Regions from separate parts of the Streptomyces sp. NPDC003034 genome, predicted to be linked through region 1. Evidence: riboswitches for the same ligand, from Rfam matches in the RefSeq annotation. Region 1 holds a riboswitch; the other holds the start of a gene.
What was found. A riboswitch is a leader RNA that binds a small molecule or an ion and turns the genes downstream of it on or off. The one in region 1 is predicted to bind ZMP and ZTP.

Region 1 (13,118 bases):
CGTGCTCGGGCACGTGGCTCTGGACGAAGAGCGTGCAGCGTTCGGGGTCGAGCCCGGCGGCGAGCAGTTGCGCGGCGGAGAGGCGGGTGTTCGCGCGGAGGTCCTTCGGATCCTGCGGCATGGTGATCGCGTGGAGGTCGACCACCATGTAGAACGCGTCGTGCGTCTCCTGGAGGGCGACGTACTGGCGAATGGCTCCGAGGTAGTTCCCGAGGTGGAACGAACCGGAGGTGGGCTGGATGCCGGAGAGCGCGCGAGGACGATCAGAAGCCATGGCCCCATTCTCTCAGGTGCGGGGGCCGGCTCCGGCCCCCGCTGGCCGGAACCTTCCGCGTCGCCTCCGCGCCGGCCCGGGCGCCGCCCGGGTACCAGGCAGTATCGCCGCGTCCGGATCCCGCCCCGGCCGAGCGACCGCTTTCCGCGCCGCGGCGGACCGTGTCCCCTTCCGGCGGTCCCGCGCCGTGCCCGCCGCGCGGCGGGGGTGCCGGGGCGGCGCCCCGGCACCCCCGCCGGGGCTCAGGCGACCGGCAGCCCCGGGGCCGGGAAGGCCGACATCAGGGCCGTGACCTCCGCGCTGATGGCGGCGAGGGCCGCCTCGTCCGCCTTCGCCGCGGCGTCCACCGCGCGCGAGATCCAGTCCGCCACCACCGGCATGTGCCCGGCCGACAGCCCCCGTGACGTCAGCGACGGCGTACCGATCCGGATGCCCGACGGGTCGAAGGGCTTGCGCGGGTCGAAGGGCACCGTGTTGTAGTTGACCACGATGCCCGCGCGGTCCAGCGCCTTCGCCGCCACCTTGCCCGCAACCTGCTTGCCCGTGAGGTCGATCACGATCAGGTGGTTGTCCGTACCGCCCGACACCAGGTCGAAGCCGCGCTCCAGCAGCGCCGTCGCCAGCGCCTTCGCGTTGGCGACCACCGCGTGCGCGTACGACGTGAACGACGGCTGGGCCGCCTCGTGCAGCGCCACCGCGATGCCCGCCGTCGTCTGGTTGTGGGGGCCGCCCTGGAGCCCGGGGAAGACCGCCTTGTCGAGGGCCTTCGCGTGCTCCTCGCGGCACATCAGCATCGCGCCGCGCGGGCCGCGCAGCGTCTTGTGCGTCGTGGTGGAGATGACGTCCACGTGCGCGGCGGGGGACGGGTGGGCGCCGCCCGCGATGAGGCCCGCGATGTGGGCGACGTCCGCGACGAGGACGGATCCCGCCTCCTCGGCGATGGACGCGAAGGCGGCGAAGTCGATCGTGCGCGGCAGCGCCGTACCGCCACAGAAAATGATCTTCGGTCGCTCGGTGAGGGCGAGGTCGCGCACCGCGTCGTAGTCGATCAGGCCGCTGTCGCGGCGGACGCCGTACTGCACGCCCCGGAACCAGGAGCCCGTCGCCGAAACGCCCCAGCCGTGGGTGAGGTGCCCGCCCATCGGCAGCGCCATGCCCATCACCGTGTCGCCCGGCTCGGCGAAGGCCAGGTACACGGCCAGGTTGGCCGGGGAGCCGGAGTACGGCTGGACGTTGGCGTGGTCCACGCCGAACAGGCCCTTGGCCCGCTGGACCGCGAGGGCCTCGACGCGGTCGATGTTCTGCTGGCCCTCGTAGTAGCGGCGGCCGGGGTAGCCCTCGCTGTACTTGTTCTGCAGGACCGTGCCGGAGGCCTCCAGGACGGCGGCGGACACGTAGTTCTCGCTGGGGATCAGGCGCAGGGTCTCGGCCTGCAGTACTTCCTCCGCCGCGACGAAGGACGCCAGTTCGGGGTCGGTCGCGGACAGGGCGGGATGGCGGCTCGCGGACATGCGGGCTCCTCCGGGGTCGATGGGGATCGGTACCCCGCGAGGCCCAGGCGAGCGGCCCTGTGTGCGGTCGTGCGCGCGCGGCTCCCCCGGAGTTGGTTCTCCGTACGCCAGTCGCCGTGCGTACCGATCACCTTAGCGCTCGCGCCACGCGGAAGGTTTCTGTGCCCGATGTACGAGCGACGATAAGAAGGTGGCGCACCCTCGTCACAGGCCAGGACGGACGATCGGAGACCCCGTGTCGACAATTGCTGATGCCATCCGCTCCGCTGACGCGCACAGCGCGCACACCTACCATCCGCTGCCCGTCGTCATCGCCTCCGCGGAGGGCGCGTGGATGACCGACGTGGAGGGCCGCCGGTATCTCGACATGCTCGCCGGCTACTCGGCACTCAACTTCGGGCACGGCAACCGCCGTCTGATCGACGCCGCCCGAGCGCAGCTGGAGCGGCTCACGCTCACCTCGCGCGCTTTCCACCACGACCGCTTCGCCGACTTCTGCGCCGAGCTCGCCGCGCTGTGCGGCAAGGAGGCGGTGCTGCCCATGAACACGGGCGCGGAGGCGGTGGAGACGGCCGTGAAGACGGCCCGCAAGTGGGGCTACGAGGTCAAGGGCGTCCCGGACGGGCACGCGAAGATCGTGGTCGCGGCCGGCAACTTCCACGGGCGCACCACGACCATCGTCTCCTTCTCCACGGACCACGAGGCCCGCGACCACTTCGGCCCGTACACGCCCGGCTTCGAGATCGTCCCGTACGGCGACCTCACCGCGCTCGCCGCGGCCGTCACCGAGAACACCGTGGCGGTGCTCCTGGAGCCGATCCAGGGCGAGGCCGGCGTACTGGTCCCGCCCGCCGGCTACCTGCGGGGCGTACGGGAGCTGACGCGCGAGCGGAACGTCCTCTTCATGGCCGACGAGATCCAGTCGGGGCTGGGGAGGACCGGCAGGACCTTCGCCTGCGAGCACGAGGGGGTCGTCCCGGACGTGTACATCCTCGGCAAGGCGCTGGGCGGCGGCGTGGTGCCGGTGTCGGCGGTGGTCGCCGACCGGGACGTCCTTGGGGTGTTCCGGCCCGGCGAGCACGGCTCCACCTTCGGCGGCAATCCGCTCGCCTGCGCCGTCGCCCTGGAGGTGATCGCGATGCTGCGGACCGGCGAGTACCAGCAGCGCGCCACCGAGCTCGGCGACCACCTGCACCACGAGCTGGGCCTGCTGGTCGGCGGGGGCGCGGTCACCGCCGTGCGCGGGCGCGGGCTGTGGGCGGGCGTCGACATCGACCCGGCCCACGGGACGGGCCGGGAGATCTCGGAGAAGCTGATGGAGCGGCGGGTGCTGGCGAAGGACACCCACGGCTCGACGATCCGGCTCGCCCCGCCGCTGGTGATCAGCAAGGAGGACCTGGACTGGGGGCTGGAGCAGCTCCGGACGGTTCTGGACGCCTGACCGCCGGACCCGGCGCACCCGCCGGATCGGGCGTCACCGCCGGACCGGATGTCACCGCCGGATCGGGCGGACGGTGACGCCGGATCCGGCGGGCGGCCGGTGGGCGGTCCGTGGCCGGTGGGTGGCCGCGGCCGCCCACCGGCCGTGCCTCACAGGATCACGTGCGGCAGGAAGCGGGCGTACTCGTCCGTGACCGGCCCCGCCGACTCGCGGATGCCGAGCCCCGCCGCCTCGTCCTCGACGACCCACGCGCCGAGCACCACCCGGTTGCCGTCGAAGTCGGGCAGCGGGGCGAGGCCCTGGAAGCAGTACCGCTCCCCCTCCTGCGGTACGAACGGCTCGCCGCCCCCACCCGCCGTGTGGAGGGTGACCCCGGCGCCCTCGCGGCCGAGGAGGGGCTTGGCGACGTAGCCGGTGGTGTCCGCGAGCTCACGCGGGCCGTCGAGGTAGGCGGGCAGCAGGTTCGGGTGCTCGGGGAAGAGCTCCCACAGCACCGCCAGCAGCGCCTTGTTGGACAGCAGCATCTTCCACAGCGGCTCGATCCAGCAGGTGGTGCCGGAGCCGCCCCCGTGGTCGTAGGTGCCGAGGACCTGCGGGGCGAACTCGTCCGTGACGAGCCACTCCCACGGGTAGAGCTTGAAACAGCTGCGGATGAAGCGGAGCTTCTCGTCCACGAACCGGCCCGACAGGCTGTCCCAGCCGATCTGTTCGACGGAGAGGGCCTGGGTGTCCAGTCCGGCCTGCTCGGCGGTCTCCTGGAGGTAGGCGACCGTCATCAGGTCCTCGCCGAGCTCGTCCGTCTCGGAGTGCGCGAAGTGCAGCGGCCCGGGCGCCAGCAGTTCGCCCTGGCGGCGCCAGGCCTCCACCAGGCGCTCGTGCAGCGAGTTCCACTGGTCGGCGCCGGGAAAGCGCTCCTCCATCCAGAACCACTGCGGGCTGGCCGCCTCCACGAGGGAGGTGGGGGTGTCCGCGTTGTACTCCAGCATCTTGGCGGGGCTGCCGGAGCCGTCGTAGCGCAGGTCGAAACGGCCGTACAGGGACGGCTGTTCGGCGCGCCGGCGCCAGGACTCGGCGATCAGAGCGGCCAGTTTCGGGTCGGTGACGCCGAGGTCGGCGAACCGGTCCTGCTCGACGATGTGCGCGGCCGCGGCCAGGCACATGGCGTGCAGCTCCTCCACGACGTTCTCCAGCGCCTCCACCTCGGGCAGGGTGAAGGAGTAGTACGCGCTCTCGTCCCAGTAGGGGCGCAGGGAGTCGTCGGGGTAGCGGGTGAGGGGGTAGATCAGGCCCTGCTCCTCGACGGTCCGCTGCCAGTCGGGGCGGGGCTCGATGGTGTGCCGCTTCATCGGTGTGACTTCCCTGGTCGCGCTCAGCCGCCGCTGGAGCCGGACTGGCTGTGGCCGCCGATCCCGCCGCGGGTGACGGCGGACTTGTCGAAACTGCCGCCCGACACCTTGCCGTTCGTGACGGTGCCGCCGTAGTAGTACGAGCCGTGGCCGCCGCTCTTGCACTCCTTGTTGTTCAGCTTCTGCAGCGTGGTGCGGGACGCGCAGCGCTTGTCCGGCTCGTCGCCGGAGCCGCAGGCGACGAGCGTGGCCGCGAGCAGGCCCATGCCGCCGAGAGCGACGGCTCCGGAACGCATGCGGCGCTGATTGGTGTTGCTGCTGTCCATGTCTGCTCCCCCTAGTGGCGTGCTGCACGACAGAGTAGAGCGGGGGCCCCGGCCGATGGAATCCGGCCGTCGTAAGAGCGGCGGCGGGGAGCCGGTTCGAGGTCAATGGGGTGGTTTGCCCTCGCAGTACGGTGACCGGCCGCCGTACGGAGCCGCCCGCCGGGCGGTGGCGGCGCGGACGGCGGAGCCGGGACGAAGACCGGCGCCGAAACTCGCCCCCGGGACACCGCCGCGGGGACGGACCGTACCGATGGGCGGCCTACCGTAGGGACATGGCGACGACCCACACCCACGAAGACCCGCACACGCGCTCATCGGCACCCGCAGCCGCGCACGCCCACGCCCACGCCCACGCCCCCGAGCACACACCCCGCCTGCACATGGCGAAGCTCGCTCCCGAGGTCTACCAGGCCGTCCTGGCCCTGGAGGCCGCCGCGCGCAAGGGCCTGGACCCGGCGCTGGTGGAGCTGGTCAAGATCCGCGCCTCGCTGCTCAACCACTGCGCGTACTGCCTCGACATGCACACCAAGGACGCGATCGCCGCGGGCGAGAGCGTCGAGCGGATCGTGCTGCTCAACGCCTGGGAGGAGTCGCGGCACTTCTACACCGAGAAGGAGATCGCCGCGATCGAGCTGACCGAGGCGATCACCGTCCTGACGGACGGGTTCGTGTCCGACGAGGTGTACGAGAAGGCCGCGAAGCACTTCGAGGAGCGCGAGCTGGCCCAGCTGATCGCCGTGATCTCGACCATCAACGTCTGGAACCGCTTCGGCGTCAGCACCCGCATGGTGCCGGGGCATTACACGCCCGGGATGTACAAGAAGGCGTGACAAGGCCCGCCAAGGCCTGCCAAGGCCCGGCGCACGGCTCAGGGAGCACCGAGAAGGCCCCGGCAGATATGCCGGGGCCTTCGGGGTGGCCCGGTCGAATCCGACCGGGCAGGTCCGGACCGGGCCGGCAGGGCCGCCGGTCCGGGCCTTGGGTCAGATCAGGCCGAGCTCGCGGACCGCGTCGCGCTCCTCCGACAGCTCCTGCACGGAGGCGTCGATGCGGGTGCGCGAGAACTCGTTGATGTCCAGGCCCTGGACGATCTCGTACTTGCCGCCCTCGCAGGTGACGGGGAAGGAGGAGATCAGACCGGTCGGGACGCCGTAGGAGCCGTCCGACGGGATGCCCATGGAGGTCCAGTCGCCCGCGGCGGTGCCGTTGATCCAGGTGTGCACGTGGTCGATGGCGGCGTTGGCGGCCGAGGCGGCCGAGGAGGCGCCACGGGCCTCGATGATCGCGGCGCCGCGCTTGGCGACGGTCGGGATGAAGGTGTCGGCGAGCCACAGCTCGTCGCCGACGACCTCGGCGGCGTTCTTGCCGGCGATCTCCGCGTGGAAGATGTCCGGGTACTGGGTGGCCGAGTGGTTGCCCCAGATGGTCAGACGCTTGATGTCGGTGACGTCGGCGCCGGTCTTCTTGGCCAGCTGCGAGATCGCGCGGTTGTGGTCCAGGCGGGTCATCGCGGTGAAGCGCTCGGCCGGTACGTCCGGGGCGGCGGCCTGCGCGATGAGCGCGTTGGTGTTGGCCGGGTTGCCGACGACGAGGACCTTGATGTCGTCCGCGGCGTGGTCGTTGATGGCCTTGCCCTGCGGCTTGAAGATGCCGCCGTTGGCGGAGAGCAGGTCGCCGCGCTCCATGCCCTTGGTACGCGGGCGGGCGCCGACGAGCAGCGCCACGTTGGCACCCTCGAAGCCCTGGTTCGGGTCGTCGAAGATGTCGATGCCCTTGAGCAGCGGGAAGGCGCAGTCGTCGAGCTCCATGGCGGTGCCCTCGGCGGCCTTCATGCCCTGGGGAATTTCCAGGAGGCGGAGCTTGACCGGCACATCCGCGCCGAGCAGGTGACCGGACGCGATGCGGAAGAGGAGCGCGTAGCCGATCTGGCCGGCGGCGCCGGTGACGGTGACATTCACGGGAGTGCGGGTCATGGCCTTCTCCGTTAGACAGCTGGCGGTGGGGCGTCCCTGCCCCATGTGCTGGAAGGACGCCGCTTCCCGTAAATCTTGATGTGAAGAGACATCCGCCCGTCAGGCTATCCGACCCGCGGGGGGCCGGGCCCCCGGGTCCCTGTGGCACGTCGCACACGGCACGGGAGTTCGAAGGCGGAGGGCCCCTTCCGCCTTGCTCCACATGGCGCAGCGGCCGGGGGCCGCACGGACGACGGCCGGCCCGGGGGCCGCACGGACGACGGCCGGCCCGGCCCGCCCGGACGCCGGCCGGCCCGGCACTCAGCGGACGGTGAAGCGGACCGCGCTCTCCAGGAAGGGCATCTCCAGCCACGGCTTGGGCTCCATCACCAGCGCCAGCAAGGTGATCGCGACGCCCAGCAGCCCGTACGTGACCATGTCCGTGAAGCGCGAGCGCACCGCGAGCATCCCCACCGAGGGCAGCACGCGGCGCAGCACCGCGGCCACGATCAGCGCCACGCCGATGACGAGGCAGCCGATCCGGGCCTGCCCCATCGCGGTGCACAGCAGCCCGGCCGCGGTGGCGGTGAGCACGCTGAGCATCGGCCATTGGCGGGCGGGCGCGGGCGCGTCTCCGGGGGCGGCCCGGCCGCCGCCCTCGGGTCGGGCGGTGTCCCGGGTGAGGGAGGGGAACCGGCGGGACTTCGGGGCCCCTGCTGCCGCACGCGCCTGCGCTCCGGCTCCCGCCTCTGCCCCTGGCCCGGCCCCTGGCACGGCGCCTCGTCCGGCCCCTGGTCCAGCCCCTGGTTCAGCCCGCACTGGTGATCCGTTCCGCCGCCTCGACGACATTGACGAGCAGCTGGGCCCGTGTCATCGGTCCCACACCGCCCGGGTTGGGTGAGATCCAGCCCGCCACCTCGGCCACCCCCGGGTGCACATCGCCGACGATCTTCCCGCTCTCGTCGCGGCTGACGCCCACGTCCAGCACGGCCGCGCCCGGCTTCACGTCCTCCGGCTTGACCAGGTGCGGGACGCCGGCCGCCGCGACGATGATGTCCGCCTGGCGCAGCAGCCCGGAGAGGTCGCGGGTACCGGTGTGGCACAGCGTCACGGTGGCGTTCTCGGACTTGCGGGTCAGCAGCAGCCCGATGGAGCGCCCGACGGTGATGCCGCGGCCCAGGACGACGACGTGCGCGCCGTTGATCTGCACGCCGTGGTGGCGCAGCAGTTCGACGATCCCGTACGGGGTGCAGGGCAGCGGGCCCGGCTCGTTCAGGACGAGCCGGCCGAGCGACATCGGGTGCAGGCCGTCGGCGTCCTTCACCGGATCCATCAGCTCCAGCACCCGGTTGGTGTCGATGCCCTTGGGGAGCGGGAGTTGCACGATGTAGCCGGTGCACTGCGGGTTGGAGTTGAGTTCGCGGACGACCGCCTCGATGTCTTCCTGGGAGGCCGTCGCGGGGAGTTCGCGCTGGAGGGAGGCGATGCCGACCTCGGCGCAGTCCTTGTGCTTGCCGTTGACGTACCAACGGCTGCCCGGGTCGTCGCCGACCAGCACGGTGCCGAGGCCGGGGGTGATGCCCCGGGCCTTGAGGGCCGCCACACGGGCGGTCAGTTCGGACTTGATCGCGGCTGCGGTGGCCTTGCCGTCGAGAATCTGGGCGGTCATGTACCCATCCTCCCGGATGAGGTGCCCCCGGTTCCAGTCGCGGCACTCGCGGGGTGTACACGGTTCATTGCACTTGCACAACAAAGACCGGCCCCGGGGCAACCGGCTGGACAAGTCCTGCCCGATCGGACGACGATGACCGAAAGAGTGCCGCGGGCAGTGCCGGGGGGCGGACCGTAGAACACAGTTTTTTTCCTCCGTGCGTGCCGTGCGTCCCCGCACTTCCACGGAGGAACACCCCAAGATGAGCTTCGGCGACCCGAACAACCCGTACGGCCAGCAGCCCCCGGCCCCTCAGGGCCAGCCGGGCTACGGCTACCCGCAGCAGGCCCCGCAGGGCATGCCGCCGCAGGGCGGCTACGCCTACCCGCAGCAGGCGCCCCAGGGCTACCCGGGTGGTCCGGCCGGATACCCCGGGGCGCCGGCCGAGATGCCCGGCGGCGTGAAGGCCGCCCGCGTCATCCTCTTCATCCTGGGCATTCTGCAGGCCCTGGGCGGCGTGCTCGTCATCATCGGTGGCGCGGTCTTCGCCTCGGCCTTCTCGGACTCGTCCAGCTCCTCCACGGCCGATCCGGGCGCCATCGCGGGCGGCGTGTTCGTCGTCGTCGGCATCTTCTGCCTCGGTCTGGCCCTGTGGGCCATCCTGACGGCCGCGAAGATGAGCAAGGGCGCCGGCGGAGTCCGCGTCTCCGGCATCATCTACGGCTCGCTCCAGGCCCTCTTCAGCGGTTTCAGCCTGCTCGCCAACCTGGCCGCGCTCGGCGCGAGCGACAGCACCCCGGTCGGCGGCGCCATCCTCTCCCTGCTGCTGGCCGTGATCTCCTTCGGCCTCGGGATCTGGCTCATCGTCGGCCTGGCCAACTCGGCCGCGGGCGCCTACTTCAAGCGTCCCCGGTACTGACCGCCGGCCTCTGGCAACGGCGAAGGCCGCGACCCGCACTGCTGCGGATCGCGGCCTTCGCCGTTCGCGGGTACGGCCTTCGCCGTGCGCGGGTACCGGCCGGCTCAGTGGAAGAAGTGCCGGGTCCCGGTGAAGTACATCGTCACCCCGGCCTTCTTCGCCGCCTCGACGACCTGCTCGTCACGGACCGAACCACCCGGCTGGACCACGGCCTTGACCCCGGCGGCCGTCAGGATCTCCAGCCCGTCAGGGAAGGGGAAGAAGGCGTCGGAGGCGGCGTACGAGCCCTGCGCGCGCTCGGCGCCGGCCCGCTCCACGGCGAGCTTCGCCGAGTCGACGCGGTTGACCTGGCCCATGCCGACGCCGACGGAGGCGCCGTCCTTGGCGAGCAGGATCGCGTTGGACTTGACGGCGCGGCAGGCCTTCCACGCGAAGGCGAGCTCGGCGAGCTCCCCGGCGGACAGGGCGTCGCCGGTGGCGAGGGTCCAGTTCGCCGGGTCGTCGCCCTCGGCCTGGAGGAGGTCCGACTGCTGGAGCAGGACGCCGCCGCTGATGGGCTTGAGGTCGCCCGGCTGGTGCGGGGTGCCGTCCACCTTCAGGACGCGGATGTTCTTCTTCCGGGCCAGGATCTCGACCGCGCCGTCCTCGTACGCCGGGGCGGCGATGACCTCGGTGAAGATCTCCGCTACCTGCTCGGCGAGCTCGACGGTCACCGGCCGGTTGACGGCGATGACGCCGCCGAAGGCCGACAGCGGGTCGCAGGCGTGCGCCTTGCGATGGGCGGCGGCGACGTCGTCGCCGACCGCGATACCGCACGGGTTGGCGTGCTTGATGATCGCGACGCAGGGCTCTTCGTGGTCGTAGGCGGCGCGGCGGGCGGCCTCGGTGTCCACGTAGTTGTTGAAGGACATCTCCTTGCCGTGCAACTGCTCCGCGTTGGCGAGCCCGCCCGGCCGGCCGTCCGTGTAGAGGGCGGCGGCCTGGTGCGGGTTCTCGCCGTAGCGCAGGCTCGTCTTGCGGTCCCAGGCGCCGGCCAGGAACTCGGGCAGCACGGCTTCCGGCTCCGGGGCGTACGCGTTCGTGAACCAGGAGGCGACCGCGACGTCGTAGGCGGCGGTGTGCTGGAAGGCCTCGGCCGCCAGCCGCTTGCGCGCGGTGAGGTCGAAGCCGCCGCTCTGAGCCGCGGCGAGGACGTCGGCATAGCGCTCGGGGCTGGTCACGACCGCGACCGAGGGGTGGTTCTTCGCGGCGGCCCGGACCATGGAGGGGCCGCCGATGTCGATCTGCTCCACGCACTCGTCCGGGGTGGCGCCCGACTGGACGGTCTCCAGGAAGGGGTAGAGGTTGACGACGACCAGGTCGAAGGGCTCGACGCCCAGCTCGTCCAGTTGCCGCCGGTGGTCCTCCAGGCGCAGGTCGGCGAGGATGCCGGCGTGCACGCGCGGGTGCAGGGTCTTGACCCGGCCGTCCAGGCACTCGGGGAAGCCGGTGAGCTCCTCGACCTTGGTGACGGGGACGCCGGCCGCGGCGATCCTGGCGGCGGTGGAGCCGGTGGAGACGAGCGCGACGCCCGCTCCGTGCAGCCCGCGGGCCAGCTCTTCCAGTCCCGTCTTGTCGTAGACGCTGACGAGCGCACGCCGGATCGGCCGCTGGGTCGACATCGGGTCGGTGCTCTCTACGCTCTCTGCGGCGGTCACTGGATCGTTACCTTTCGTCCCTCAATGCGGTAGCCGTGCCGGGCCAGGCGCCCCACGACATCGACGAGCAGCTGGCGCTCGACTTCCTTGATGCGCTCATGGAGAGCGGCTTCGTCGTCCTCGTCCCGGATCTCGACCACACCCTGGGCGATGATCGGACCGGTGTCCACGCCGGCGTCCACGAAGTGGACGGTGCAGCCGGTGACCTTCACGCCGTAGGCGAGGGCGTCCCGTACGCCGTGCGCGCCCGGAAAGGCCGGGAGGAGGGCGGGGTGGGTGTTGACGAACCGCCCGCCGAAGCGGTCGATGAACGTCTTGCCCACGATCTTCATGAACCCGGCGGAGACGACGAGGTCCGGCGCGTGGGCGGCGGTGGCCTCCGTCAGAGCGGTGTCCCACTCCTCGCGGCTGCCGTACGCCTTGACCGGGCACACGAAGGTGGGGATGCCCGCCCTCTCGGCCCGCTCCAGGCCGGCGATGTTCTCGCGGTCGGCCCCCACGGCGACGACTTCGGCGCCGAAGCCCTCGGGGCCGCCCGGGTGGGCTTCGATGGCGTCGAGCAGGGCCTGGAGGTTGGTGCCGGAACCGGAAACCAGCACGACCAGGCGGGAGGCGGCCATGAGTGGCCCTTTCTGGGGGGAAATGCGTCATTTACTCTTGTGTGGTCACACAGAACTCCGGGGCGCCGCCATACGGGGGACCATACGAAGCCACTGACCGCCTGCAACGATACCGGCACACCGGACGGCCCCCGGGGGATGGGGGGACGGCCGGGGGGTAGCGTCTGGCCTACAAGCCGAGAGCAGGCCTCACCTCGCCACGACGTCGCCCGCGACGCCCATGACCCAGGGGAAGAAACGCACCCGATGCCGGACCGCCGCCAGCCCGATTCCTCCACCGACGACAACCCCTTCGCGGCTCCCCCGGAAGGCCGGCCCGACCAGCCGTGGCAGCCGCGCGGCGGTGGTGACGGCGAGGGCCGGGACAACGGGAGCGGGAACGCCCCGCGGGACCCGGCCGCACCGGGCGGCCCGGCGCGCTGGGACCCGACGGACCCGATCCAGCGCCGCGCCCGGTACGCGCTGCTGGCCGGCATGTGGGGCTTCTTCTTCGGGATCTTCGGGATCCCGTCGATGGGGCTGATGCTGGGGGCGCTCGCCGTGTACTGGGGGATCAGCGCGCTGCGGGCGAAGCCGGTGGCGGCCGCCTCGGCCGGGTCCGCGGGCGACAGGTCCGCCTGGTCGTCGCGTCCGGCCACCACACCGGCCGGGGGCGCGGCCGCGCCCGCGGGGCCGGGCTCGGCGCCCGACGCCCGCGCGGGAGGTCTGGCCGCCCTCGGCGCCGCGGCCCGCCCCCAGCGGACGGCCGCGGTGAGCGGACTGGTCACGGCCTCGCTGGCGATCCTGCTGGCCATGAGCTCGTACGCCTTGCAGCTGGTGTACAAGGACTTCTACGTGTGCCGCGAGGACGCCCTCACGAAGACGGCCGAGCTGCAGTGCAACAACCGGCTTCCGGACAACTTCGTGGGCGACATCCTGAAGGTCCGGCCGTAGGGCACGCCCTAGTTCTGGCCTGATCCGGCGGGGCACCGGTTCCGCCTGCGATGCGCCGCCGGATCAGGCCGGCGGCTTCCGGCGGGCCAGGACCCGGGCACCGGCCACGGGCCCGACGAACGGCGCGGCCGGCGGGGCGCCCGGGGGCCGCGCCGGCGGTGTGGAGTCCACCGGCGCGATGAGCGGCAGTACGGGGGACACCGGCGACGGCGGGAAGGACGGCGGGGCCGGGCGGCCGGACGGCTTCGCCGGGATCGGGATCGGCGTCAGGTCCAGTCTGAGCCCCGGCACCACCGTCACCGGGCGCGGCGGCCGCGGCGGAAGCGGGGCCGGCGCGGGGTCCGGCTCCGGCGGGGCGGGCGGCGGCTCGCACGGCGGATCGCAGGGCGCCGCCGGGATGTCCGGGACCAGGCTTCCCGCCGCACGGCGCAGAGCCGCCCAGCGGACC
Region 2 (9,637 bases), on a different contig from region 1:
GTTCGCCCCGCTGCTGCTGGTGGCCGTGGGCGGGCTGTTCTTCTTCGACCCCGCCAACCTCGGCCCCTTCCAGGCCACCGGGCAGAGCGCGGCCGGCGCCGTCTCCGCCTGCGCCGCGCTCCTCCTCTTCAGCTACCTGGGCGTCGAGTCCGCGGCCGTCAGCGCCGGCGAGGTCCGCGACCCGGCCCGCAACGTCGGCCGGGCCACGATCCTGGGCACGGTCGGCGCGGCCACCGTCTACCTGCTCGGCACCCTCGCCGTCTTCGGCCTGGTCTCCCACGACCGGCTCGTCTCCTCCGAGGCCCCCTTCACGGACGCCGTCAACGCCATGTTCGGCGGCACCTGGGGCGGTACGGTCGTCGCCTGCGCCGCCGTGATCTCGATGCTCGGTGCCCTCAACGGCTGGACCCTGCTCAGCGCGCAGACCCCGTACGCCGCCGCGAAGGACGGGCTCTTCCCGAAGGTGTTCGGGACGAAGAAGCGCGGCGTGCCGGTGGCCGGCGTGGTCGTCACCGTCGTCCTCGCCTCGGCGCTGACCGTCTACAACTACACGGCCGGCTCGGACGGCGTCTTCGAGATGCTGGTCCTGGTCACCACCTTCACGGCGACCGTCCCCTACCTGCTCTCCACCGCCGCGCAGATGTACTTCCTGCTCTCGGGGCGGGCCGAGCGCGTCCACCGCGGCCGCCTCGCCCGCGACGCCGCCCTCGCCTGCCTGGCCTTCGCCTTCTCGATGTGGCTGGTGGCCGGATCCGGGTACGCCGCCGTCTATCAGGGCGTGCTGTTCCTTCTCGCGGGCGTGCTCGTGTACGCGGTCATCTCGGCGCGCAGGGAGCGCATCGCCGCCTGACCGGTGGGACGATATGGGTGAAACATCAGACGGAGTGCCCTAAGGGGGCGAAATGTCTGCGATCAAGGAGAGCATCGACATTTCCCGCACTCCCGCGGAGGTCTACGCGTACGCGACGGACCCCCTGCGCCTGCCGCAGTGGCAGGAGAGCGCCGTCGCGGCGGTCCCGTTGGACGACGGGCCGCTGGCCGTGGGTTCGAGGATCGCCGTGACCCGCCGGATCGGCAAGCGGCAGTTCCCCATGACCATGGCCGTCACCGAACTGGACCCGCCCAGAAGCTGGCGCATGCACGGGATCGACGGACCGGTCCGGGGCGACGTGCGGGGCACCATCGAACCACTCGACGGAGGTGCCCGGTCGAGGCTCACCCTGGCTCTTGACTTCGAGAGCCACGGCATCGGCCGGGTGCTCGTACCGTTCGTGGTGAAGCCGTACGCGCGCAAGGAGATGCCGCAGAACGAGGAGAGGCTCAGGCACTTGCTCGAAGACTGAGCGCGAGCCTCGCGCCGACCCGAGGGCCGGACGGGCCGGGGGCCCGTCCCGCCCCTCGGCCCACCGGCCCGGCCGGCTCAGTCGAGGTAGTCGCGCAGCACCTGCGAACGCGACGGGTGTCGCAGCTTCGACATGGTCTTGGACTCGATCTGGCGGATGCGCTCACGGGTGACCCCGTACACGCGGCCGATCTCGTCCAGGGTCTTCGGCTGTCCGTCGTTGAGGCCGTAACGCATGGAGACCACACCCGCCTCACGCTCCGAGAGCGTGCCCAGGATCGACTGGAGCTGCTCCTGCAGGAAGGTGAAGGAGACCGCGTCCGCGGGCACGACCGCCTCGGAGTCCTCGATGAGGTCACCGAACTCGCTGTCGCCCTCCTCACCCAGCGGGGTGTGCAGGGAGATCGGCTCGCGGCCGTACTTCTGGACCTCGATGACCTTCTCCGGGGTCATGTCGAGCTCCTTGCCCAGCTCCTCCGGAGTGGGCTCCCGGCCGAGGTCCTGGAGCATCTGGCGCTGCACGCGGGCGAGCTTGTTGATGATCTCGACCATGTGGACGGGGATGCGGATGGTGCGCGACTGGTCGGCCATGGCACGCGTGATCGCCTGCCGGATCCACCAGGTCGCGTACGTGGAGAACTTGAAGCCCTTGGTGTAGTCGAACTTCTCCACGGCGCGGATCAGGCCGACGTTGCCCTCCTGGATCAGGTCCAGGAAGAGCATGCCGCGGCCGGTGTAGCGCTTGGCGAGGGAGACCACGAGGCGGAGGTTGGCCTCCAGCAGGTGGTTCTTCGCGCGGCGGCCGTCCTCGACCAGGATCTCCAGCTCGCGCTTGAAGGCGGGCTTGTGGTCCTCCTCCTCTTCGAGCTTGTACTCGGAGAACAGGCCCGCCTCGATGCGCTTGGCCAGCTCGACCTCCTGCTCGGCGTTGAGGAGCGGCACCTTGCCGATGAGCTTGAGGTAGTCCTTGACCGGGTCGGCGGTGGCACCGGCCACCATGACCGTCTGCGCCGGCGCGTCGTCCTCGTCGTCGTCGGACAGGACGAAGCCCTGCGTGCCGCCGACCTTGGGCGCCTCGTCCTCGGCGTCGTCCGCGAGGTCCTCGGCGGCCCAGTCCTCGCCGACCTTGGGGGCCTCTTCCTCGGCGTCGTCCTTGGTCTTCTTCGCCGCGGCCGTCTTCTTGACGGCGGTCTTCTTCACAGCGGTCTTCTTGACCGCACGCTTCTTGGGCGCGGCGTCCAGCGCCACGTCTTCCCCGGCGACGCCGGCGTCGGCCGATATCGCCGCAGCGGCCGCGACGGGGGCCGGGGCGGGGACGGCCGCGGTCTTGCGCGCGCCGATGGGGCGCGGCGGGGCGACCGCCTTCTTGGCGACGGTGCGGGCCGGGGCGGCAGCGGCCTTGCGGGGCTTCTTGGCGGCGGCCTTGGTGGCAGGGGCCGCGCTGACGTGGAGGGCGACACCCTCCTCGTCCAGGACCTGGTTCAGGCTGCGCAGGACCCGCTTCCACTGGTCCACCGGGATGCGGCCGGCCTCGAAGGCCTGGCGCACGTCGTCACCGTTGATGTGACCCTGCTCGCGGCCGCGCTCGACGAGCGCGACGAGGGCCTCGGATTCGGCGATCTCCGGAGGGAACGTACGGGACGGGCTGAGCGACACAAGGAGCCTCTCGTTGCGAGCAGATAAGGGGTCGGCGGGACATCATCGCGCGAACTTCTGGAAACGGACCCGAGGGGGGTACTTATTCCGCGCCGCGCGAGGACACCTGTCGGTTCATCGCACGCCCGAGTACATTCGTTACGCGCTCAATTGAGTGACCTGCGCCACGCTGTGGTCGCGCAACGGTTTCCGAGAGGATCCGTCCGCCCTCAGCATCAGCCCTTTTTGCGGGCTTCCACGAGGAAGCGGGCGGTGTGCGCGACGAATGGACCTTCGCTTTCGATCTGTTCGTGCAGTTCGCGCAACCGGTCCCGGTACTGCCCGACTGTGAAGCCGGGCACCATCCAGATCACCTTCCGGAGAAAGTAGATCACGGCTCCGATGTCGTGGAACTCCGTACGCAGTCGTTCGGACCGCAGATCGACCACCTGGAGCCCGGCCCTCGCGGCGGCCGCCACCGCGTCGTCGGGGTGCCGGCGGCGCCGGACCTCCTCGGGCTGCGGACCGAGGAAGTACTCGACGAGCTCGAAGACACTCGCCGGACCGACCTGCTGGGACAGGTAGGTGCCGCCCGGGGTCAGCACCCGCGCGATCTCGTCCCACCAGACGGTCACCGGGTGCCGGCTGGCGACCAGCTCGAAGGCCTCGTCGCCGAACGGCAGCGGCGGTTCGTCGCAATCCGCGACCACGACCGCGCCCAGCGGGTGCAGGAGCCGGGTCGCCCGGTCGACATTGGGCGGCCAGGACTCGGTCGCCGCCGTCAGCCGGGGCAGCGGCCCCGCCCCGGCCAGGACCTCGCCGCCGCCGGTCTGGATGTCCAGGGCGGAGCCGACCGCGGCGAGGCGCTCGCGCAGGAGCCGCTGGTAGCCCCAGCTCGGCCGCTGCTCGGTGGCCCGGCCGTCCAGCCAGGAGAAGTCCCAGCCGTCCACGGAGACGGTTTCCGCCTCGGCGACAAGATGGTCGAAAGTGCGCGTCATGTCTTGATCGTCCCAGGTCGGGCACCGGTCGGCATCGGATATGTCGACTACAGTGGGCGGCGGGCCGTGACTGGCGTTCGGGTGGATCACCACCGGGGAGCGGCCCGGCGTACTCGCGTACGTCGACTGCCGCGCGCCTGGGCGATCCGCGATCCGCAGCGACGTTCAGGAGACCCCGTGACGACTGCCCAGCCCGACACCGCCGCCACCCCTGCCGCCGGCGCCCAGCTGATGGACGGCACCGCCCTCGCCCGCCGCATCTCGGAGCAGACCGCCGCCCAGGCGGCGAAGATCACCGAGCGCACCGGTACCGCGCCCTGCCTGGCCACCGTACTGGTGGGCGAGGACCCCGCCTCGGTGACCTACGTCCGCATGAAGCAGAACCGGTGCGCCAAGGCCGGAATCACCTCCCGCCACGTGGAACTGCCGGCCGCGACCACCACCGGGGAACTGGTGGCGGCCCTCACCGCGCTCTCCGAGGACCCCGAGATCAGCGGCATCCTGCTCCAGCACCCCGTGCCGCACCACATCGACGAGCGCGCCGCCTTCGAAGCCATCGCCCCCGGCAAGGACGTCGACGGGGTCACCATGCACTCCTTCGCCGCCATGGGCTTCGGACTGCCGGGCTTCGTCTCCTGCACCCCCGGCGGCATCATGCGCCTGCTCGCCGCCTACGACGTGGACCTGACCGGCAAGCACGCCGTCGTCGTCGGCCGCAGCGCGATCCTCGGCAAGCCGGCCGGGATGCTGCTGCTGGAACAGAACGCCACCGTCACCTACTGCCACTCCCGCACCCGTGACCTGCCCTCGCTCGTGCGCCAGGCGGACGTGCTGGTCGCGGCCGTCGGCAAGGCCGAGTTCATCCGCGGTGAGGACATCAAGCCGGGCGCCGTGGTCCTGGACGCCGGATACAACGAGGGCAACGTCGGCGACGTCCACTTCGAGTCGGCCGCCGCGCGTGCCTCGCTGATCACCCCCGTGCCGGGCGGCGTCGGCCCGATGACCATCGCCGTGCTGCTGGAGCAGACCGTCCGGGCGGCCGCCGCGCAGGCCGGGCTGGACCTCGCATCGCTCTGAGCCGCCGCCGGTGCCGGTGCCGGTCGACGCGGAGGACGCCCCGGGCCTTTCGGTCCGGGGCGTTCTCGGCGTGTGGGCGCGCGCCGGGGGCCGCGGAGGATGGGGCCGCCCGTCAGCGGGAGTGGCCCACGGGTCCGACGGGATCGACGGGATCGACGGGATCGACGGGGTCGAGGGGACCCTGCGGATCCACGGAAGCGGTGGAGCCGACCGGGCCGGTGGCGTCGGCCTCCCGGTCGAGTCCGGCGATCATCCGCTCGGCGGCGGTGAGCGGCGGCGCCTTCGGGGCAGCCCGGTCCGAAGCCCGCAGGACGTGCCAGATCACCGAGGGCCGGAGCCAGTACGTGGGCGGGCTGCTCATGGTGATCACCTGGAGGAAGGCGGCGGTGAGCGCCTCCCGGGTGGTGGCCCCCGTCATCAGCCGGCTGACGTAGGCGTTGAGCAGCCCGGCCCCCGCCCGCGGCTTCATCCCCGTGGCGCCCGGATAGAGGATGTCCTGCGAGGTGGCGAGCTCCCAGGCGGTGCCCACCTGCGGGACCAGCGCGCGCTGCGCCTCCCGGCCGAAACCGGGCCGGGCGAGCCCCTGGGCGCGGAGCAGGGATCGTACGGCCAGCAGTCCCTGCGCGGCGACCGTCATGCCCTGGCCGTACAGCGGGTTGAAGGTGGCGACCGAGTCGCCGACGGCGAAGAAGCCGTCGGGCAGGTCGGCCTTCTCGTAGTAGACGCGGCGGTTGGCGGTGCCCTGGGTGACGGCGACGTCCGTGAGGGGCTTCCTGCCGTCGAGGAGTTCGCCGACGATCGGGTCGCGCAGGCCCTTGGCGAAGGGGATGAAGGCCTCCGGGTCACCGGTGGGCTGGCCGCCGCGGGTGCCGGACAGGGTGACCTGCCACTGGCCGTTCTCGATGGGCACGATCGTGGCGGTCTGGCCCGGGACGGGCACGCGGGGGTCCGACTGCACGTTGACGATGGGGAAGCCCGAGGCGTGGGATCCGGCGGGCGCCTCGAAGATCCGCGTCGCGTAGACCAGGCCGGAGTCGACCTGGGCCTGCCTGATGCCGCTCACACCGAGCTCCTGCAGCCAGGCCCGGGCGCGGGAGCCCCGCCCGCTCGCGTCGACCACGAGGTCGGCGTGGACGAGCATGCCCTCCTCGTCCGGGGTGTCGACACGGACGCCGGTGACGCGGGCCGCCGTGCCCTCCAGGCCCCGGACCCGGCTGCGCTGGAGCGTGGTGACCCCCTTCAGGGCGCTCACCCGGGCCCGGACCACCGAGTCGAGGAGGTCGCGACTACAGGAGATGTTGAACTGCTTCTCACCGAAACGCGGCATCCAGCCCTGGGCGGTCTTGGTGACCAGGTCGGTGGGCAGGCTGCGGCGCATCGCGCCGGCCGTCGTCCAGGCCTCGGTGATGCCCGGCAGTATCTTCTCGATGGCCCGCGCTCCGCCGGACCACAGGACGTGGACGTGCCGGGCCTGCGGAAGCCCGCGGCGCGGCGCCGGACCGTCCGGCAGGGTGTCCGCGTCGATGATCGTGACCGTCGCGTGCTCGGCGAGGACGGCGGCCGCGAGGAGACCGGCCATGCTGCCGCCGATGACGACGGCGTGGCGGGGCGGGGAAGACTGGGTCATCGTGTGGTGCTCTCTGTCAGGGCCGTGCGAGGGGCAGCGGCGGGGAAGGTGCGTCGGCGGGGGAGCGCTGGTCCCGGTGCGGTCGCCGCGGGGCGGCCCCGGGGGCGCGGTCACGGGGGCGCGGCCACCTGGGCGGCTCTCAGCGCTCCCCGCGAGTGAGCTCGGTGGCATCGGCCGGCCGACCGGCCGGGCCGGTGCTCGTGCGCCGGCAGGTCGCGGCCGGGCTTCCTCAGGGCGGGTCGGTCCTCATGGCGCATCCCCCTCGGCGGTACGGCCGTCGCCCGGCGCCCCGTCGCCGGCCGTCGGCGGGCACAGCTGTCCCTCCCGCGCCAGCAGGTCGTCCAGGTGGTCGGCCAGCGATTTCCAGCCCCGGGGGGAGAGCCGCCCGGCCCGCGCGACGATGCTCCGTACGTCGTGCGCCCGCATCACGGCCAGCATCGGGTTCTCCTCCGCCCGCTCCGCGGCCTCCAGCTCCCGCTCGATCCCGGTGAGGGCGGAGGCGAGCGCCTCGGTGTCGTCGGCCAGCAGGAAGCCCGCCTCGACGCCGTAGAACCGCTGGATCCCGGCGGCCGCGGCGAGGTTGGGCATGCCCTCCCCCTGGGCGAGGCGGGTGAGCGACTGCCCGGACGCGTCGAAGGACTTGGCGATGGCCGCCAGTGAGTGGGGCTGCCCGTCCGCCCGTACGCGCGTGCGGCGCAGGTGCTCGAACCGCAGGCGCACCTGCTCCCTCAGCGGCAGCGGGGGCGGCCTTCCGTCGAGGGTGAGGCGGATGGCCTGCGGGGTGATGCCGGTGAGGTACGACAGGTGCTCCAGCCGCTCCCCGTCGTCCCGGCCGGCCGCGGCGGGCGCGGCCGACAGGGCGAGGGCCCGTTCCACCGCGCTCTTGGGGTCGGCGAGCAGGAAGCCGGCATAGACCCCGAAGAAGCGCTGGACGCCCACCGCGTGACCCAGCCGGGGCAGCCCGGTGCCCGCGTTGAGGGGGCCGAGGGAGGCGCCGGGCGCGTCGAAGTCGGCGGCGATCGCGGCGAGCGGCCACTCCCGGCCGTGTTTGTCACGGCGGGTGGCGCGCAGACGCAGGAAACGCTGGTGCACGCGCCGCTCCAGCGGCACATCGGGGGCCGTACCCGCCACCACCCCGGGAATCTGTTCGGGGCCGACCCCGGACAGGTGACTCAGCCGCTGAACGGCCAATACCTCCGCCGGGTCCCGGCCGCACCGCTGCGACAGTTCCGCCACGCGGCGCCAGGCTGCGGCGAGGCCGGCTCGGGTGGCGGTCCCCACCAGCTGAACCTCCGTAATCCGACTAGCCGTTCGAGCCATCTGGCTGGGTGAAGCCTAGCTGCCCACCCACCCTCGAACCAGGCGCACCCCCACCCTTCCTGATGTCCAGCTCAAGAAAGGTGGGCATGACGTCAGAGGCGGCGATCGCCCCTGCCCGGCGCGGGCGCCGCAGTGGAGCCGGCGGGTCTCCCGGAGACCCGGATCATCCGAGGTCGAAGGCGTTGCGCAGGCCGAGCCGGTAGCGCCACAGGTCGTGCCGCTTGGCCGGCTCCAGCTCCGGCGCCCGGTACATCGGCCGCACCGTGCACCGCGCGGTGGGCGAACCGTCCCGCTCCAGAAGGGCGTTGACGGCTGCCCGGGCGGACGCGTTGGCGCCCTCCATCGTCGCCAGGTCGATGTCGACCGCGACGTAGTCCCCGCTGAGGAAGAAGTTGGGGATACGGGTGTCCGCGCTCGGCCGGTTGTGGAAGGTGCCGATCGGGTGGATCAGCAGCTCGTCCTGGTTGGTGGGGTTCGGGGTGCCGAGGCCGTCCACGCCCGGGTCCAGGAACCAGGAGTGCAGCGTGCGGTCGGAGAGCAGCGCCTGCCCCGTGTCGTTGAGGGAGGCCTTCAGCTGCGCCCACACCTCGCGCGCCACCTCCTCGCGGGTGCACTGCTTGGCCGTCTTGCCGTACAGGAGCCCCGGCTTGTCCCATTCCGAGATGTCCACCGACAGGCAGTCCACCGCCGTGCCGTCACCGTAATCGGCGGGGAAGTTTCGCGCCGGCCAGTGCTCGGCCTGCTGGATCGCGGTCAACGACCAGGGTGAGTCGATGCAGTTGAAGTGGCCGTGTACGAGCGGCGCCCGCTCCGTGAGGTAGAACTGGATGCCGGTCATCCAGTCGGTCTTCAGCGCGTCACAGCGCCCCAGCATCGGATCGGCGGCCCGCAGGCCCGCGCTCCAGGTGCGGCGGGCGTGCTCGACCGGAAGGGCGCTGACGTAATGGTCGGCGGTGACGGTCCTGCGGACGCCGTCCGGGTCCACGACCGCGACCCCGCTGATCCGGCCGTTCCCGTACCGCACCTCCTGCACCATCCAGCCGATCTCGAACTCGACGCCCAGGGAGCGCAGATGGGCCTCCCAGGGGTCGATCCACGCCTCGTTGGTCGGCAGGTTGAGGATCCGGTCCGGCGGGCCGTCCGCGCCGCGGCCCAGCAGGTTGAAGACGAAGGCCTCCCCGAGGGCGCCCACCGTACGGGTGGAGGCCTCCTCGGCCTTGGTCGCCACGATGTTGCGGGTGATGCCGATGGCGAGGATGCGCTGGTACTCCGTCGACATCTGCGCCGCGCGCACGAAGTCCCACCACGGCGTCCGCTCCCAGAGCTGGTCACGCCGCTCGTCGCAGCTGGTGAGGAAGACGAGAAGGCGGTTGACGAAGTACGCCGTCTCGTGGGGCGGCAGCCGGACCAGGGACTCCAGGATGCCGGTGAGGGCGCGCCGCAGCTCCTCGGGCGTCAGCTCGGCGGGGGAGTGCTCGGGCCAGGGGATGGGCGCGCGCAGGTCCTCGCGGCCGCCCGCCCGGGCGAACATCATCTCGCGCGGCGCGACGAGGTTGTCCCATACGCCGTTCGCGTTGCCCGGGAAGGGGATGCGCCGCATGGTGTCGGGAAGGTTGTGGTAGATGCCCGGGATGAAGC

Region 2: it holds a riboswitch for ZMP and ZTP, as region 1 does, so the genes downstream of both, ACWDX7_RS19990 (bifunctional 5,10-methylenetetrahydrofolate dehydrogenase/5,10-methenyltetrahydrofolate cyclohydrolase) here and ACWDX7_RS01185 (serine hydroxymethyltransferase) in region 1, are expected to answer to the same signal.

Annotation. Positions count from the first base shown of each region.
Region 1 covers NZ_JBSFTS010000001.1:230,517-243,634, reverse strand. The annotation lists gene trpS (tryptophan--tRNA ligase) at 1-274, opposite strand, end outside; gene ACWDX7_RS01185 (serine hydroxymethyltransferase) at 517-1,785, opposite strand; ZMP/ZTP riboswitch at 1,820-1,910, opposite strand; gene rocD (ornithine--oxo-acid transaminase) at 2,021-3,226, shown strand; gene ACWDX7_RS01175 (glutathionylspermidine synthase family protein) at 3,376-4,572, opposite strand; gene ACWDX7_RS01170 (hypothetical protein) at 4,596-4,898, opposite strand; gene ACWDX7_RS01165 (carboxymuconolactone decarboxylase family protein) at 5,279-5,728, shown strand; gene ACWDX7_RS01160 (malate dehydrogenase) at 5,882-6,871, opposite strand; gene ACWDX7_RS01155 (DUF3017 domain-containing protein) at 7,172-7,444, opposite strand; gene ACWDX7_RS01150 (bifunctional methylenetetrahydrofolate dehydrogenase/methenyltetrahydrofolate cyclohydrolase) at 7,659-8,519, opposite strand; gene ACWDX7_RS01145 (hypothetical protein) at 8,764-9,420, shown strand; gene purH (bifunctional phosphoribosylaminoimidazolecarboxamide formyltransferase/IMP cyclohydrolase) at 9,525-11,081, opposite strand; gene purN (phosphoribosylglycinamide formyltransferase) at 11,114-11,737, opposite strand; gene ACWDX7_RS01130 (hypothetical protein) at 11,984-12,670, shown strand; gene ACWDX7_RS01125 (cell division protein PerM) at 12,734-13,118, opposite strand, start outside.
Region 2 covers NZ_JBSFTS010000020.1:14,319-23,955, reverse strand. The annotation lists gene ACWDX7_RS20010 (amino acid permease) at 1-850, shown strand, start outside; gene ACWDX7_RS20005 (SRPBCC family protein) at 903-1,343, shown strand; gene ACWDX7_RS20000 (RNA polymerase sigma factor) at 1,421-2,998, opposite strand; gene ACWDX7_RS19995 (methyltransferase domain-containing protein) at 3,214-3,975, opposite strand; ZMP/ZTP riboswitch at 4,032-4,125, shown strand; gene ACWDX7_RS19990 (bifunctional 5,10-methylenetetrahydrofolate dehydrogenase/5,10-methenyltetrahydrofolate cyclohydrolase) at 4,207-5,052, shown strand; gene ACWDX7_RS19985 (NAD(P)/FAD-dependent oxidoreductase) at 5,165-6,679, opposite strand; gene ACWDX7_RS19980 (hypothetical protein) at 6,926-7,960, opposite strand; gene ACWDX7_RS19975 (hydroxysqualene dehydroxylase) at 8,163-9,637, opposite strand, start outside.